Regions from separate parts of the Streptomyces sp. NPDC045998 genome, predicted to be linked through region 1. Evidence: riboswitches for the same ligand, from Rfam matches in the RefSeq annotation. Region 1 holds a riboswitch; the other holds the start of a gene.
The links. A riboswitch is a leader RNA that binds a small molecule or an ion and turns the genes downstream of it on or off. The one in region 1 is predicted to bind cobalamin.
Positions count from the first base shown of each region.

Region 2: linked by a shared signal. The riboswitch ahead of AC07FJ_RS19780 (energy-coupling factor ABC transporter permease) and the one ahead of AC07FJ_RS11560 (ribonucleoside-diphosphate reductase subunit alpha) in region 1 are both predicted to bind cobalamin.

Region 1 is NZ_JBWKLJ010000003.1:569,178-576,667, forward strand. It holds gene AC07FJ_RS11535 (extracellular solute-binding protein) at 1-974, opposite strand, end outside; gene AC07FJ_RS11540 (GntR family transcriptional regulator) at 1,297-2,064, shown strand; gene AC07FJ_RS11545 (DUF3311 domain-containing protein) at 2,293-2,538, shown strand; gene mctP (monocarboxylate uptake permease MctP) at 2,535-4,163, shown strand; gene AC07FJ_RS11555 (GNAT family N-acetyltransferase) at 4,240-4,785, shown strand; cobalamin riboswitch at 4,850-4,972, shown strand; gene AC07FJ_RS11560 (ribonucleoside-diphosphate reductase subunit alpha) at 5,112-7,481, shown strand; gene AC07FJ_RS11565 (ribonucleotide-diphosphate reductase subunit beta) at 7,481-7,490, shown strand, end outside.
Region 2 is NZ_JBWKLJ010000006.1:233,493-240,982, reverse strand. It holds gene AC07FJ_RS19800 (hypothetical protein) at 1-1,022, shown strand, start outside; gene dhaK (dihydroxyacetone kinase subunit DhaK) at 1,325-2,311, shown strand; gene dhaL (dihydroxyacetone kinase subunit DhaL) at 2,319-2,954, shown strand; gene dhaM (dihydroxyacetone kinase phosphoryl donor subunit DhaM) at 2,951-3,358, shown strand; cobalamin riboswitch at 3,398-3,605, shown strand; gene AC07FJ_RS19780 (energy-coupling factor ABC transporter permease) at 3,636-4,328, shown strand; gene AC07FJ_RS19775 (energy-coupling factor ABC transporter substrate-binding protein) at 4,325-4,693, shown strand; gene cbiQ (cobalt ECF transporter T component CbiQ) at 4,700-5,449, shown strand; gene AC07FJ_RS19765 (energy-coupling factor ABC transporter ATP-binding protein) at 5,446-6,297, shown strand; gene AC07FJ_RS19760 (MBL fold metallo-hydrolase) at 6,348-7,208, opposite strand; gene AC07FJ_RS19755 (AfsR/SARP family transcriptional regulator) at 7,293-7,490, opposite strand, start outside.

The sequences.
Region 1 (7,490 bases):
TCCTGCGCCTTGGACTTGACCGGGATGGCGAGGTCGGAACCGCCGAGGAAGACGGGGATGTTCTTGCCGGACGGGCCGGGCATCACGAAGTTCTCGAGGTTGTCCTTGAGCTTGCCCGTCTTGTCGTTCTTCGGGTCGGCGGCGGTGCCGCCCTCCCAGCCGGCCGCGAAGATCATGGCGGCGTTGCCCTGGCCGAAGACGATGGGACGGTCCGACTCGTCCTTGGTCTTGTCGGCCTTCATGTAGGTGTCGAGGACCTTCTTGTACTCGTTGAGCCCCTTGAGGGACTCGGGCGAGGACAGGTTGGCCTTCCAGGTGTCGCCGTCCTTCTTGGCGATGGAGCCGCCCGCGTCGTACACGAAGGACATCGCGGCGTACCAGTCCGGCGAAGGCTGGTACCAGGCGCTGAACTTGTCGCCCTTCTTCGCCTGGATCTTGTCCAGGGCGGCGGTGAGCTCGGCGTACGTCTTCGGCGGGGTCTTCACGCCGACCTCGGCGGCCAGGTCCTTGCGCCAGGTGGCCACGCGGCCGCCGGCGTAGTAGGGGACGCCGTAGGTCTTGCCCTCGTAGGTGACGGACTCCTTGAGGCCGTCCAGCCACTGGTCCGACTGCTCGAACTTCTTCGGGTCGACCTCGGCGAAGGCGCCCTTGACCATGTAGCCGAGCATCTCGGTGTTGCCCATCTCGACCACGTCCGGCGCCTTGTCCGTGGCGAGTACGGCGTCGAGCTTGGCGTTCTTGTCCGGCCAGCCGTAGTACTCGTGCTTGATCTTGATGCCCGGGTACTTCTTCGCTATCGCGTCGTCGGCCGCCTTCACCAGGTCCGGCCAGTTGTTCTGGGCGTCGACCGTCAGCCAGACGGTGAGCTCCTTGGCGCCGCCCCCCGCGGCGTCCCCGCCCTTGTCGGAACCACACGCCGCCACGCCGACCACCATGCCCGCGACGCCGATCGCCGCGATGAGCTTGCGCTTCACGCCACCCTCCTCAGGGATGCCTGCAACCCTTGCCCCCACCGCGAAGCCATACGACGGCCATACGACGTGTACTGGTGTACGTGTCCTGCCTGTGCTGCCCGTGGGACTGGGACCGGCCTTTAATGGTTTAGACCAGTAACCGGGAGCTTGGCCTAGACCTTTAGGGGTGTCAAGGGTGTATAAGAAGGGCAGTCGGCTCCGTTACGAGACCGACACCTGAGGAGGGGCGACGACCCGTGACCGGTCCGTGCCACCATGTGAGCCGCAAGGGACGGAGGAGCCGGTGACGGCAGCAGCACAGGAGTCGGGAAGGCGGGCGGCCATGGCCACGGACGGGGGCGGCAGCACCGAGAGCGAGAGCGGAACGGCCACTCGCACCGCACGCGTGCCCAAGTACTACCGGCTCAAGCGGCATCTGCTCGACATGACGCAGACCATGCCCCCGGGCACCCCGGTGCCCCCGGAGCGCACGCTCGCCGCCGAGTTCGACACCTCTCGCACCACCGTGCGCCAGGCGCTCCAGGAACTGGTCGTCGAGGGCCGGCTGGAACGCATCCAGGGCAAGGGCACGTTCGTCGCGAAGCCGAAGGTCTCGCAGGCGCTCCAGCTCACCTCGTACACCGAGGACATGCGCGCCCAGGGCCTCGAACCCACCTCGCAGCTCCTGGACATCGGGTACGTCACGGCCGACGACACCCTCGCCGGGCTGCTCGACATCTCGGCCGGCGGCCGCGTGCTGCGCATCGAGCGGCTGCGGCTGGCGAGCGGCGAGCCGATGGCCATCGAGACGACGCACCTGAGCGCGAAGCGCTTCCCCGCGCTGCGGCGGTCGCTGGTCAAGTACACCTCGCTGTACACGGCACTGGCGGAGGTCTACGACGTCCGGCTCGCGGAGGCCGAGGAGACCATCGAGACCTCGCTGGCCACGCCGCGCGAGGCCGGGCTGCTCGGTACGGACGTGGGCCTGCCGATGCTGATGCTGTCGCGCCACTCGCTGGACGAGGACGGCAAGCCGGTGGAGTGGGTGCGCTCGGTGTACCGGGGCGACCGGTACAAGTTCGTGGCGCGACTGAAGCGCCCGAACGACTGACGGCGAACGCCCGCCGCGGCGACGACGCGGACGAGGTACGAGGGGGGCCGGCGCCGCGCGCGCCGGCCCCTCCCGTCGTCTTCCCGCCCGCTCCAGGACACCTTGCAACGCCCCGCAATGCCCGCCCGAGACACGTCCGTTATGCGGACTGGGGTTCCATGGGGCGGGACGGTCCCTTAGATTGCGTGCGCATGACGCCAGGTGATCAGTGAGGGGACGGAACGCCGTATGACACAGGAGAAACAACCAGTGGTCACCCCCGTGCGGGTGGTGGTGGCGCTCTGCCTGTTCGCGCCCTTCGTCGCGATGCTCTGGGTCAGCTCGTACGCGAAGGTCGAGCCGAAGCTCGCGGGGATCCCGTTCTTCTACTGGTACCAGATGGCCTGGGTCGTCATATCGACCGTGTTGACGATGGTGGCGTACAAGCTGTGGCACCGTGACCAGCGGTCCCGCAAGGGGGGTGCGTCGCAGTGAAGGACGGCGTGAACGGCGTCGCGCTCGCCGTCTTCATCTTCTTCTTCCTGGCCGTCACGGTGATGGGCTTCATGGCCTCCCGCTGGCGCAAGGCCGAGAACGAGCACAGCCTGGACGAATGGGGCCTGGGCGGCCGGTCGTTCGGCACCTGGATCACCTGGTTCCTGCTGGGCGGCGACCTCTACACGGCGTACACCTTCGTCGCCGTCCCGGCGGCGATCTACGCGGCGGGCGCGGCGGGCTTCTTCGCCGTCCCGTACACGATCCTCGTCTACCCGCTGATCTTCACCTTCCTGCCGCGCCTGTGGTCGGTGTCGCACAAGCACGGCTACGTCACCACCTCGGACTTCGTGCGCGGGCGGTTCGGTTCGAAGGGCCTGTCGCTGGCGGTGGCCCTGACCGGCATCCTCGCCACCATGCCGTACATCGCGCTCCAGCTCGTCGGCATCCAGGCGGTGCTGGACGTGATGGGCGTGGGCGGCGGCGAGACCACGCACTGGTTCATCAAGGACCTGCCGCTGCTGATCGCGTTCGGCGTCCTCGCGGCGTACACGTACTCCTCCGGGCTGCGCGCGCCCGCGATGATCGCCTTCGTCAAGGACACGCTGATCTACATCGTCATCGCGGTGGCGATCATCTACATCCCCATCAAGCTGGGCGGCTTCGACGAGATCTTCAGCAAGGCCGGCGAGGCGTACGCGCAGATCAACCCGGCGACCGACAAGCCGCGCGGCGCCCTGGTGCCGGGCGAGATGGGCCAGTGGGGTTACGCGACCCTCGCGCTCGGCTCGGCGCTGGCGCTCTTCATGTACCCGCACTCGATCACGGCGACGCTCTCCTCGCGCAGCCGTGACGTGATCCGCCGCAACACCACGATCCTGCCGCTGTACTCGCTGATGCTGGGTCTGCTGGCGCTGCTCGGCTTCATGGCGATCGCGGCGGGCGTGAAGGTGCAGAACGGCCAGCTGGCCATCCCGCAGCTGTTCGAGAACATGTTCCCGGACTGGTTCGCGGGCGTCGCCTTCGCGGCCATCGGCATCGGCGCGCTGGTCCCCGCGGCCATCATGTCCATCGCCGCCGCCAACCTCTTCACCCGCAACATCTACAAGGACTTCCTGAAGCCGGACGCCACCCCGGAGCAGGAGACCAAGGTGTCCAAGCTGGTGTCGCTGCTGGTGAAGGTGGGCGCGCTGGCCTTCGTCCTCACCATGGACAAGACCGTCGCCATCAACTTCCAGCTGCTGGGCGGCATCTGGATCCTCCAGACCCTGCCGGCGCTGGTGGGCGGCCTGTTCACCCGCTGGTTCCACCGCTGGGCGCTGCTCGCCGGCTGGGCGGTCGGCATGGTCTACGGCACGGCCGCCGCGTACGGCGTCGCCAGCCCGACCCAGAAGCACTTCGGCGGCTCGTCCGCCGAGATCCCCGGCATCGGCGAGATCGGCTACATCGGCCTCACGGCCTTCGTCCTCAACGTCCTGGTCGTGGTCGTCCTCACCTTCGTCCTCAAGGCCGTCAAGGCCCCGGAGGGCATCGACGAGACCTCGCCGGAGGACTACACGGCGGACGCGGGCGACCCGGGCGTCCAGGTGGAGCTCCCCAAGGCCACGGCGGGCTCGGGCCACTGACCCATCCGCGTACGACGGGCCGTCGCGCCTCCCTCACGGAGGCGCGGCGGCCCGCTTCGTTGTGCACTCTGGCCCCATGGACATCACCATCAGGGCGGTACGGCCGGAGGAGCACGCGGCGCTGGGCGAGCTCACGGCGCAGGCGTACCTCGCCGACGGGCTGCTGGCCTTCGCCGACAGCGACGAGTATCTGATCGAACTGCGGGACGTGGCCGGGCGGGCCGCCGGCGCCGAGGTCCTCGTGGCCGTGGAGCGGGGCGGCGTGGAGCCGGACGCCGTGGAGCCGGGCGCGCCCGGCCGGGGCGAGCGGCTGCTGGGCGGCGTGACGTTCGCCCCGGGCGGCGGGCCCCTGGCCGAGCTGGCGGGGAACGGCGAGGCCGAGATCCGGATGCTCGCGGTCGCGCGCGAGGACCGGCGGCGCGGCGCCGGGGAGGCGCTCGTCCGGGCGTGCGTGGAGCGGGCACGGGCGGCGGACGGCTGCCGCCGGGTGGTGCTCTCCTCCCAGCAGGCGATGCGGACCGCGCACCGCGTGTACGAGCGGCTGGGGTTCGTACGCACCCCGGAGCGCGACTGGACGCCGGTCCCGGGGGTGACGCTGCGTACGTACGCGCTCGACCTCTGACCGGCGCGTCTTGTGGTGGCCGACACAAGATGTGGGGGGTGGCTCAGCGGCCGCCCCCCACATGTATGCTCATCTCGCTGTCGTCGCAGGGGAATCCGGTGCGAATCCGGAACTGTCCCGCAACGGTGTGTTGGTGTGCCTTTGGGCACCCACGAGTCCGAGCACCTGCCGGCAGCGCGCCCGGACCGTCCGGCCCGGGTGCCCAGACGTCCGGGCCTCGCGGAATGGGCCGGTGGACGCGGATACGTGCGCCCCCGTGCCGGAGGCGCCCCGCTCTGCCGTGCCCCGCCGCCGGTGGCCCCGAGCCGAGCGAGGGAGAGCCCCACGTGACCATCGCGCCAGCCGATCCGGTGTCAGCGAGCCAGAGCGACGGGAACGACGCGGGCGACGGTCCCGGGACCGTCCTGCTGCGCACCCTGACCGACCTGACCGCCGACCTCCCCGACACCGACCCCGGCCGGGTCGCCGCCGCCGCGCTGCGCGGCCGGCACGCCGGCTCGGACGAGGCGGAGCTGCGGGAGCTCGCCACCGAGGCGGCCGCCGGGCTGATCGCCGAGGACCCGGCGTACTCGCGGCTCGCGGCCCGGCTGCTGACCATCGGCATCGCGGCGGAGGCGGCCTCGCAGGGGGTCACGTCGTTCTCCGGCTCCGTCGCCGTGGGGCACCGCGAGGGGCTGATCGCCGACCGCACCGCCGACTTCGTCCGCGTCCACCGCGAGCGGCTGGACGGGCTGGTCGACCCGGCGGCCGACGACCGGTTCGGCTACTTCGGGCTGCGGACGCTCTACTCCCGCTACCTGCTGCGCCACCCGATCACGCGCAAGGTCATCGAGACGCCGCAGCACTTCCTGCTCCGGGTGGCGGCCGGGCTGGCCGAGGACGACAGCGTCCGCGCGCTGGACGAGGTCGCGGCGCTGTACGGCCTGATGAGCCGCCTCGACTACCTGCCCTCCTCCCCCACGCTGTTCAACTCCGGTACGCGCCACCCGCAGATGTCGTCGTGCTACCTGCTGGACTCGCCGCTGGACGAGCTGGACTCGATCTACGACCGCTACCACCAGGTGGCGCGGCTCTCGAAGCACGCGGGCGGCATCGGCCTGTCGTACTCGCGCATCCGCGCCCGCGGCTCGCTGATCCGGGGCACGAACGGGCACTCCAACGGCATCGTGCCGTTCCTGAAGACCCTCGACGCCTCCGTCGCGGCCGTGAACCAGGGCGGGCGGCGCAAGGGCGCGGCCGCCGTGTACCTGGAGACCTGGCACGCGGACATCGAGGAGTTCCTGGAGCTGCGCGACAACACCGGCGAGGACGCCCGGCGCACCCACAACCTCAACCTCGCGCACTGGATCCCGGACGAGTTCATGCGCCGGGTCAACGCCGACGCCGCGTGGTCGCTGTTCTCGCCGGCGGACGTGCCCGAGCTGGTCGACCTGTGGGGCGAGGAGTTCGACGCCGCCTACCGCGCCGCCGAGGCCAAGGGACTGGCCCGCAAGACCATGCCGGCCCGTGACCTGTACGGGCGGATGATGCGGACCCTCGCCCAGACCGGCAACGGCTGGATGACGTTCAAGGACGCCTCGAACCGTACGGCCAACCAGACCGCCGAGCCCGGCACGGTCGTCCACTCCTCGAACCTCTGCACCGAGATCATCGAGGTGACGAACGACGGCGAGACGGCCGTCTGCAACCTCGGCTCGGTCAACCTGGGCGCCTTCGTCAACGGCGGGGACATCGACTGGGAGCGGCTCGACGCGACCGTCCGCACCGCCGTGACCTTCCTGGACCGGGTCGTGGACATCAACTTCTACCCGACCGAGCAGGCCGGGCGTTCCAACGCCAAGTGGCGGCCGGTCGGCCTGGGCGCGATGGGCCTCCAGGACGTCTTCTTCAAGCTGCGCCTGCCGTTCGACTCCCCCGAGGCGCGCACCCTGTCCACGCGCATCGCCGAGCGGATCATGCTGGCGGCGTACGAGGCCTCCGCCGACCTGGCCGAGCGCAACGGCCCGCTGCCCGCCTGGGAGCAGACCCGCACCGCGCGCGGTGTGCTGCACCCCGACCACTACGACACCGAGCTCACCTGGCCGAAGCGGTGGGCGGCCCTGCGCGAGCGCGTCGCCGCCGTCGGCATGCGCAACTCGCTGCTGCTCGCCATCGCGCCGACCGCGACCATCGCCTCGATCGCCGGTGTGTACGAGTGCATCGAGCCGCAGGTCTCCAACCTCTTCAAGCGCGAGACGCTGTCCGGCGAGTTCCTCCAGGTCAACTCGTACCTGGTGGAGGACCTGAAGCGGCTGGGCGTCTGGGACGCGCAGACCCGTGAGGCGCTGCGCGAGTCCAGCGGCTCGGTACAGGGCTTCTCCTGGGTGCCGGAGGAGATCCGCACGCTGTACCGCACGGCGTGGGAGATCCCGCAGCGCGGCCTGATCGACATGGCGGCGGCCCGTACGCCGTTCCTGGACCAGTCGCAGTCGCTGAACCTGTTCATGGAGACGCCCACCATCGGCAAGCTGTCGTCGATGTACGCGTACGCCTGGAAGCAGGGCCTGAAGACGACGTACTACCTGCGTTCGCGCCCGGCGACCCGGATCGCCCGCGCCGCGTCCGCGGCACCCACCATCCCCGTGCAGCAGGCCGCCGACCCCGAGGCCGTCGCCTGCTCCCTTGAGAACCCCGAGTCCTGCGAGGCCTGCCAGTAATGAGTTCCC
Region 2 (7,490 bases), on a different contig from region 1:
TGGACGAGCGGTTGGACGGCGACGCGGCGACCAAGTACGGGCCGATCGGCCAGGACCGCGTGAACGCGGCGATCACCGCCGCCCTCGCCCTCTCGGCGGCCGGCCCCGTCGGTGATCCGCAGCTGAGCCGCGTCCGCAACCACCTCGCTTGGGCGATGATCCGTGACGGCCGGCCGGCCACCGAGATCCTCGACGTCTTCCGGGCCATCGGGCGGCACGTCACCGCCTTTCCGTGGGCATACCTCGGTGGACTGTCGACGTTCCTGGACTTCCGTAAGGGGGTGCGCGCCCAAGTGGCCAAGGACACTCCGTTCTTCGGCGGTGTGGTGCCCTCGCCGGAGACCCGGACCGCGATGGCCGCCGACGACGCGGGCGACGCCCGCCGGGAGCTGGCCCTGGTGCCCGCGACGGCCGCCCAGGTCGCCAAGGCGGTGCTGCTCACCGGCGTCACCTACCGCACGGCGCCGCTCGGCAACGGCATCACCGTCGTCGAAGCCGCCCCTTCGCAGGAACCCGACACCGGCGGGCGTGGCGGGCGGCGCGGTCTACGCCGCGCCCTCCTCGGTGAGGGCGACCTCGTACGGCTCGCCCGGTCGTTCTCGACCGGCGAGCCGTGGCCCGTACTCGTCGTATCCCGGTACGCCGATCAGTACGGGCTGAGCCTGGTGCGCGACCGCAAGATCCTGACGACGCACTTCTGGCAGGGGCCGGAGGGAATTCCGGCGCAGCAGGAGGCCGCCGAGACCGCCGCGGCGCTCTCGGCGGCCTTCCCCAAGGCCGACGAGCGCCTCCTCACTGCCGCGCTGCGCGCTCCCGGCACGGACCGCGCCCCGCTCGACGCCGCCCTCGCGGCGATGCGACTGCCTGCGCTGCCCGGACAGTACGGCGAGGGGTACGAGATCCTGGCCGACATACCGAAGGCGCGCGTCGTCGCCAAGCGTTCCCTGCGCACGGGGCTGCGGGAGTCTCTGCGCGACAGCCCTTCGGACTCCTCCCGCGAACTGCCGCCGCTGGGCCTGTGACGTAGGGAACGGCCGGCTGGTGCAGCCGCCCCGGCAGGACGCGCACCGCGAGGCCCCCCCGGGGAGGGAAGGACCGCCACACGCCGCACCCCCACGTCGCGCTTCCGAGTGGTTCGGCACCGCCCGTACCGGCATGTGACGCACCATCAGTAAAGTCGGGGGCACGTCGGTACCGGCCCTGCCGGAAGGGAGCACAGGCCGCCGCGGAGCGCCGAGACCAATACTTCGGGGAGCAGCACCTGGCCTGCGAAGACACCGTTCAGGAGCCTTCCCGACGACCTTGCTGGGAGACACCGTTGAAGATGCTCATCAATGTGCCCGAGACCGTCGTCCCCGACGCGCTGCGCGGGATCGCGGCCGCGCATCCCAAGCTGACCGTGGACGTGGAGAGCCGGATCGTCGTGCGGCGTGACGCCCCGGTCGAGGGGAAGGTGGCGCTGGTGTCGGGGGGCGGGTCCGGGCACGAGCCGTTGCACGCCGGGTTCGTCGGGGTGGGGATGCTGGCGGCGGCAGCGGCGGGGGAGGTGTTCACGAGTCCCGTGCCCGACCAGGTGGTGCGGGCCGCGGCGGCCGTGGACAGTGGGCGCGGTGTGCTCTTCGTGGTGAAGAACTACACCGGGGACGTGCTGAACTTCGAGATGGCGGCCGAGCTCGCCGAGGACGAGGGCATCCAGGTCGCCAAGGTGCTCGTGGACGACGACGTGGCGGTGGCCGACAGTACGTACACGGCCGGGCGGCGCGGGACCGGGGCCACCCTGTTCGTGGAGAAGATCGCCGGTGCGGCCGCCGAGGAGGGTGCGCCGCTGGAGCGCGTGGAGGCGATCGCGCGCCGGGTGAACGCCGCGTCGCGCAGCTTCGGGGTGGCACTGAGCGCGTGCAGTACGCCCGCGAAGGGCGGGCCGACGTTCGATCTGCCGCCGGGCGAGCTGGAGCTGGGCGTCGGCATCCACGGCGAGCCGGGGCGCGAGCGGCGGGCCATGATGACGTCGCGGGAGATCGCCGACTTCGCCGTCGACGCCGTCCTGGAGGACCTGCGGCCCGGCGGGCCGGTGCTGCTGCTGGTCAACGGCATGGGTGCGACACCGCTGCTGGAGCTGTACGGGTTCAACGCCGAGGTGCACCGGGTGCTGCGTGAGCGCGGCGTGCCGGTGGCCCGTACCCTCGTCGGGAACTATGTGACGTCGCTGGACATGGCGGGCTGCTCGGTCACGCTGTGCGAGGCCGACGAGGAGTTGCTGCGACTGTGGGACGCGCCGGTGCGGACGGCCGCCCTGCGCTGGGGGATGTAAGGACGTGATGACCGTGACGCTCGACGTGGAGTTCTTCCGGCGCTGGATGGCGGCCGCCGCCGCGGCCGTGGAGCGCGAGGCGGACCGGCTCACCGAGCTGGACGCGGCCATCGGCGACGCCGACCACGGGGCCAACCTGCGGCGCGGGTTCGCGGCGGTGGCCGAGGTGCTGGACAAGGAGCCGCCCGCGGCTCCCGGCGCGGTGCTCATGCTCGCCGGGCGGCAGCTCATCTCGACCGTGGGCGGCGCGTCGGGGCCGCTGTACGGCACGCTGCTGCGGCGCGCCGGCAAGGCCCTGGGCGACACCGCCGAGGTGACGCCCGGTCTGCTGGCCGAGGCGCTGCGCGCGGGCGTGGCCGCGGTGGCGCAGCTCGGCGGGGCGAAGGCCGGTGACAAGACGATGCTCGACGCGCTGGAGCCGGCCGTCGAGGCGCTGGCCGCCGCGGCGGACGGCACGGCGGACGAGGCCTTCGGGGCGGCCGCGCGGGCCGCCGAGGAGGGTGCCCTCGGGACCGTACCGATGCAGGCGCGCAAGGGCAGGGCCAGCTATCTCGGGGAACGCAGCGTCGGACACCAGGACCCGGGCGCGGCGTCCTCGGCCCTGCTGATCGCGGCGCTGGCGGAAGCGGAGGCCGCCCGATGAGCGCCGGGCCCGTGGGCATCGTGCTGGTCTCGCACAGCGCGGCGGTCGCGTCGTCCGTCGCCGAGCTGGCCAAGGGCCTCGCGGGCGGTGGCGGGACCGCGCCCGTGGCCCCCGCGGGCGGCACCCCGGACGGCGGTCTCGGCACCAGCGCCGAGCTGATCACCGAGGCGGCGGCGTCGGTCGACGCCGGGGCGGGCGTCGCCGTCCTCGTCGACCTCGGCAGCGCCGTGCTGACGGTGAAGGCGCTGCTCGCGGAGGGCGACGAGCTCCCCGAGGGCACGCGCCTGGTCGACGCGCCCTTCGTGGAGGGCGCGGTGGCGGCCGTCGTCACCGCCTCGGCGGGCGGCGACCTGGAGGCCGTGGTGGCGGCCGCGTCGGAGGCGTACGGCTATCGCAAGGAGTGACCGATTGCGGGACGGGTTGTGATGTACCTGGTCAACGCACTAGTGTCGCAGGGCCTTGGTGTACGGGAAACCGGTGCGGTACCGGTGCGGCCCTCGCCACTGTGATCGGGAAGTCCGGCTCCACTCCCGGGGAAACCACCCCGGGAAGCCACTGGAACACCACGGGAGACCGTGGTGTCCGGGAAGGCGGAGCCGCGGCGTTGCATGACCCGTCAGCCAGGAGACCGGCCAGGGCGCGTTGTCCATCCACGAGGTGCTGGAGAGGGTCTCCCACATCATGCATATCGCCGAGGGGTACCTGCCCCCTGTGCACGCGGTCGCCTGGACCGTCGCCGCCGCTCCCTTCGTCGCCCACGGCGTCCGCGCCCTGACCCGCGAGGTCAAGGCCCATCCCGAATCGACTCTCCTGCTCGGCGCGTCCGGCGCCTTCACCTTCGTCCTGTCCGCCCTGAAACTGCCGTCCGTGACGGGCAGTTGCTCCCACCCCACGGGGACGGGGCTGGGCGCGATCCTGTTCCGGCCGCCGATCATGGCGGTGCTCGGCACCATCACGCTCCTCTTCCAGGCGCTGCTGCTGGCGCACGGCGGGCTCACCACGCTCGGCGCCAACGCCTTCTCGATGGCGGTCGTCGGGCCGTGGGCGGGCTTCGGGACGTACTGGCTGCTGCGCCGTTCCGGCGTGCCGCTGATGGTGAGCGTGTTCTTCGGGGCGTTCGTCGCCGACCTGTCCACGTACTGCGTCACCAGCGTCCAGCTCGCGCTCGCCTTCCCCGACCCGGCGAGCGGCTTCGCCGGGGCGCTGGCGAAGTTCGGTTCCATCTTCGCCGTCACGCAGCTTCCCCTCGCCGTGAGCGAGGGCCTGCTCACCGTGCTGGTGATGCGGCTGCTGACCCAGTCCAGCAAGGGCGACCTGGCCCGCCTCGGTGTCCTGTCCGCGAAGCCCGCGACGAAGGAGGCCGTGGCCCGATGAGCCGTAACGCCAAGATCAACACGCTGCTGCTGCTCGTCGTCGTCGCGCTCGCCGTGCTCCCGCTCGCGCTGGGCATGGGCGACCACAAGGAGGAGCCGTTCACGGGCGCGGACGCGCAGGCCGAGACGGCCATCACGGAGAACAAGCCGGACTACGAACCGTGGTTCAGCCCGCTGTACGAGCCGCCGTCCGGTGAGATCGAGTCGGCGCTCTTCTCGCTGCAGGCCGCGATCGGCGCGGGCGTGCTGGCGTACTACTTCGGGCTGCGGCGCGGTCGCAGGCAGGGTGAGGCGCGGGCGCTGGACCGGACCACACCTGCCGCCCGGACGGCCGACGAGGCCGAAGTCGCCGAGACGGTCGAGTAACCGCCGGTGCTGCCGATCGACGCGGCGGCGCACAGCAGTCGCTGGCGCCGCCGTCACCCGTGCGAGAAGGCCGTGCTCGGCTTCGGTCTGACGGTCCTCGCGATCTGTCTGCCGCCGTGGCCGGGGGCCGTGCTGGTGGCCGCCGCCACCCTCGCCGTGCTGCTGGGCCCGGCGGGTGTCGGGCGCCGGCAGCTGTGGCGCGCGTTCCGCGTCCCGCTGGGCTTCTGCGTCACCGGGGCGGTCCCGCTGCTGTTCCAGGTCGGCGGGGCCGAGGGATGGGTGGCGCTCGCGCCGGACGGGCCGGTGCACGCCGGGCGGCTGCTGCTGCGGACGTCGGCGGCGTCGCTCGGGGTGCTGCTGTTCGCGTTCACCACGCCGGTCTCGGACGTGCTGCCCCGGCTCGTGCGGGCGGGGGTGCCGGCGCCGGTCGTGGATGTGGCCCTGGTGATGTACCGGATCAGTTTCCTGCTGCTGGACGCCGTGCGGCGGATCCGGGAGGCGCAGGCGGCGCGGCTCGGGCTGACCAGCCGGGCGGCCGCCTGGCGGTCGCTGGCGGGCCTCGGCGCGACGGCGTTCGTCCGCGCCTTCGACCGGGCGGCGCGCCTCCAGACCGGGCTGGCCGGGCGCGGTTACGACGGCACGCTGCGCGTGCTGGTGCCGGAGGCGGCGGTCTCCCGCCGGTTCCTGGCCGCGACGGGCGCCCTGCTCGCGGGGCTCGTCGCCCTCACCCTCGTACTCGAAAGGTTCCTGCCATGACCCTGCATCGTGACGCCGTCGTGGAACTGGTCGGTGCGGGATTCGCCTACGACGACGGGCCCGCCGTGCTGTCGGGCATCGACTTCGCCGTGCCGGAGCGGCGCGCGATCGCGCTGCTCGGCCGCAACGGCAGCGGCAAGACGACGATGCTGCGGCTGCTGAGCGGTGGCCTGCGGTGCGTGAGCGGGCGGCTGCGGCTGGCGGGCGAGGACGTGTCGTACGACAGGGCGGGGCTGACCCGGCTGCGGACGACCGTGCAGCTGGTGGTGCAGGACCCGGACGACCAGCTGTTCGCGGCGTCGGTCGGGCAGGACGTCTCGTTCGGTCCGATGAACCTGGGGCTTTCGGAGCCGGAGGTGCGGGAGCGCGTGCGCGAGGCCCTGGAGGCGCTGGACATCACGGCGCTGGAGGACCGGCCGACGCATCTGCTGTCGTACGGGCAGCGCAAGCGGGCGGCGATCGCGGGCGCGGTCGCCATGCGGCCCCGGGTGCTGATCCTCGACGAGCCGACGGCGGGCCTCGACCCGCACGGCCAGGAGCGGCTGCTGGAGGTGCTGGACCGGCTGCGGGAGTCCGGGACGACGGTCGTGATGGCCACGCACGACGTGGACCTGGCGCTGCGCTGGGCGGACGACGCGGCGGTGCTCACCCCGGACGGCCTGCGCACCGGCCCGGTGGCCGAGCTCCTCGCGGACGCCGCCCTGCTGGACGCGGCCCGGCTGCGCCGCCCGTGGGGCATGGCGGTGGCCCGGGTGCTGCGGGACCGGGGCCTGCTGGGTGCGGGCGAGCAGGGTCCGCGCACGCCGGAGGAGCTGGAGGAGTGGGCGGCGGCGGTGCGGGGCGCGTAGGCCCGGCGGTACGGCGGGCTCAGGTCGGCGGGCCCGGCGCTGCGGCGGGCTCAGGTGGGCGGGCCCGGCACGGGTGCCGGGGCGTCGGCGGGGGCTCCCCTGGCTTCCGCCGCGGAGGGCTCGAAGCCGGCCAGCATCTGCTCCAGCGCCTGCTGGTCCGGTCCGATGAACGGGTCGGCGCCCGGCGCGCCGCTGATCGTGTCGATCATCAGGGGCGTGAGCCCGGTGGCCGGTGGCAGGTGCGTGCTGAGCACCACCTCCGGGTCCATCTCCCGCACCGGCCGGATCGTCGCGAGGTACTTGTCGACGTCCACGTTGTGCACCCAGGGGCTGTCCGCGGTGGCCCACAGCAGCTGCCCGGCGCGCAGGTCCTCGGGGGCGACCGCGTCGGCGGTGCCGCCGTCGGCGAGCTCGGCGCTGGGCATCGGTGCGCCGAAGCAGTCGGAGGTGAAGCAGGTGCGCGAGCGGTCGTCGTAGAAGCCCACCGTCACGGGGCTGTCGTAGAGCGGTGGCCGGAACGCCGCGAGCGTGCGGTCGCCGACGTCCAGGGACTGCCCGGGGTTCAGCAGGAAGACCCGGTCGAGGGGCAGCGGGCGCTCGGTGGACATGATGCCCGCGCCGACGAAGGTGGTGACGACCCGCGCCCGCGGGGCGGCCTCCAGCAGGGCGAACAGCCCGCCGGTGTGGTCCCGGTCGGGGTGCGTCAGCCAGATCCACCGCACATCGGCGGGGTCGACGGCCGAACCGAGCAGTTCCAGGAAATCGCGGTCGGGCAGGCCGAGGCCGGTGTCCACGACGACCGGCTCCGCAGCGTGCAGGACGAACGCGTTGACCGGCAGGAAGCCGATCGCGGGTACTTCGAGGCAGTCCGCGAGGACGGTGACATCGCGGCCGGCTTTCAGATGGGTCATGGCGGAGCTCCGATGCTCCTGGGGTATGGGGCGTCCTCCCTTCCATGGTGATACCGCCGGGGTGCGCGGCGCAGCTCGCGCCGGTCACGCCCCCTGCCCGAGGCCCGTGGCGTAGGCGGCGGCGAACTCCGCCGCGCCCAGCGCGGCCCGGACGCGTGCCGTGACGCGGTCGACGTCGGCGCGCTCGGCGTCCGGCAGCGGTGCCCCGGCCCGCTCCCGGAGGCGGGCCGCCGCGCCGAGGAGGCGGGCGGCGCGGGACGGGCGGCCGGTGAGGGCGTGGGC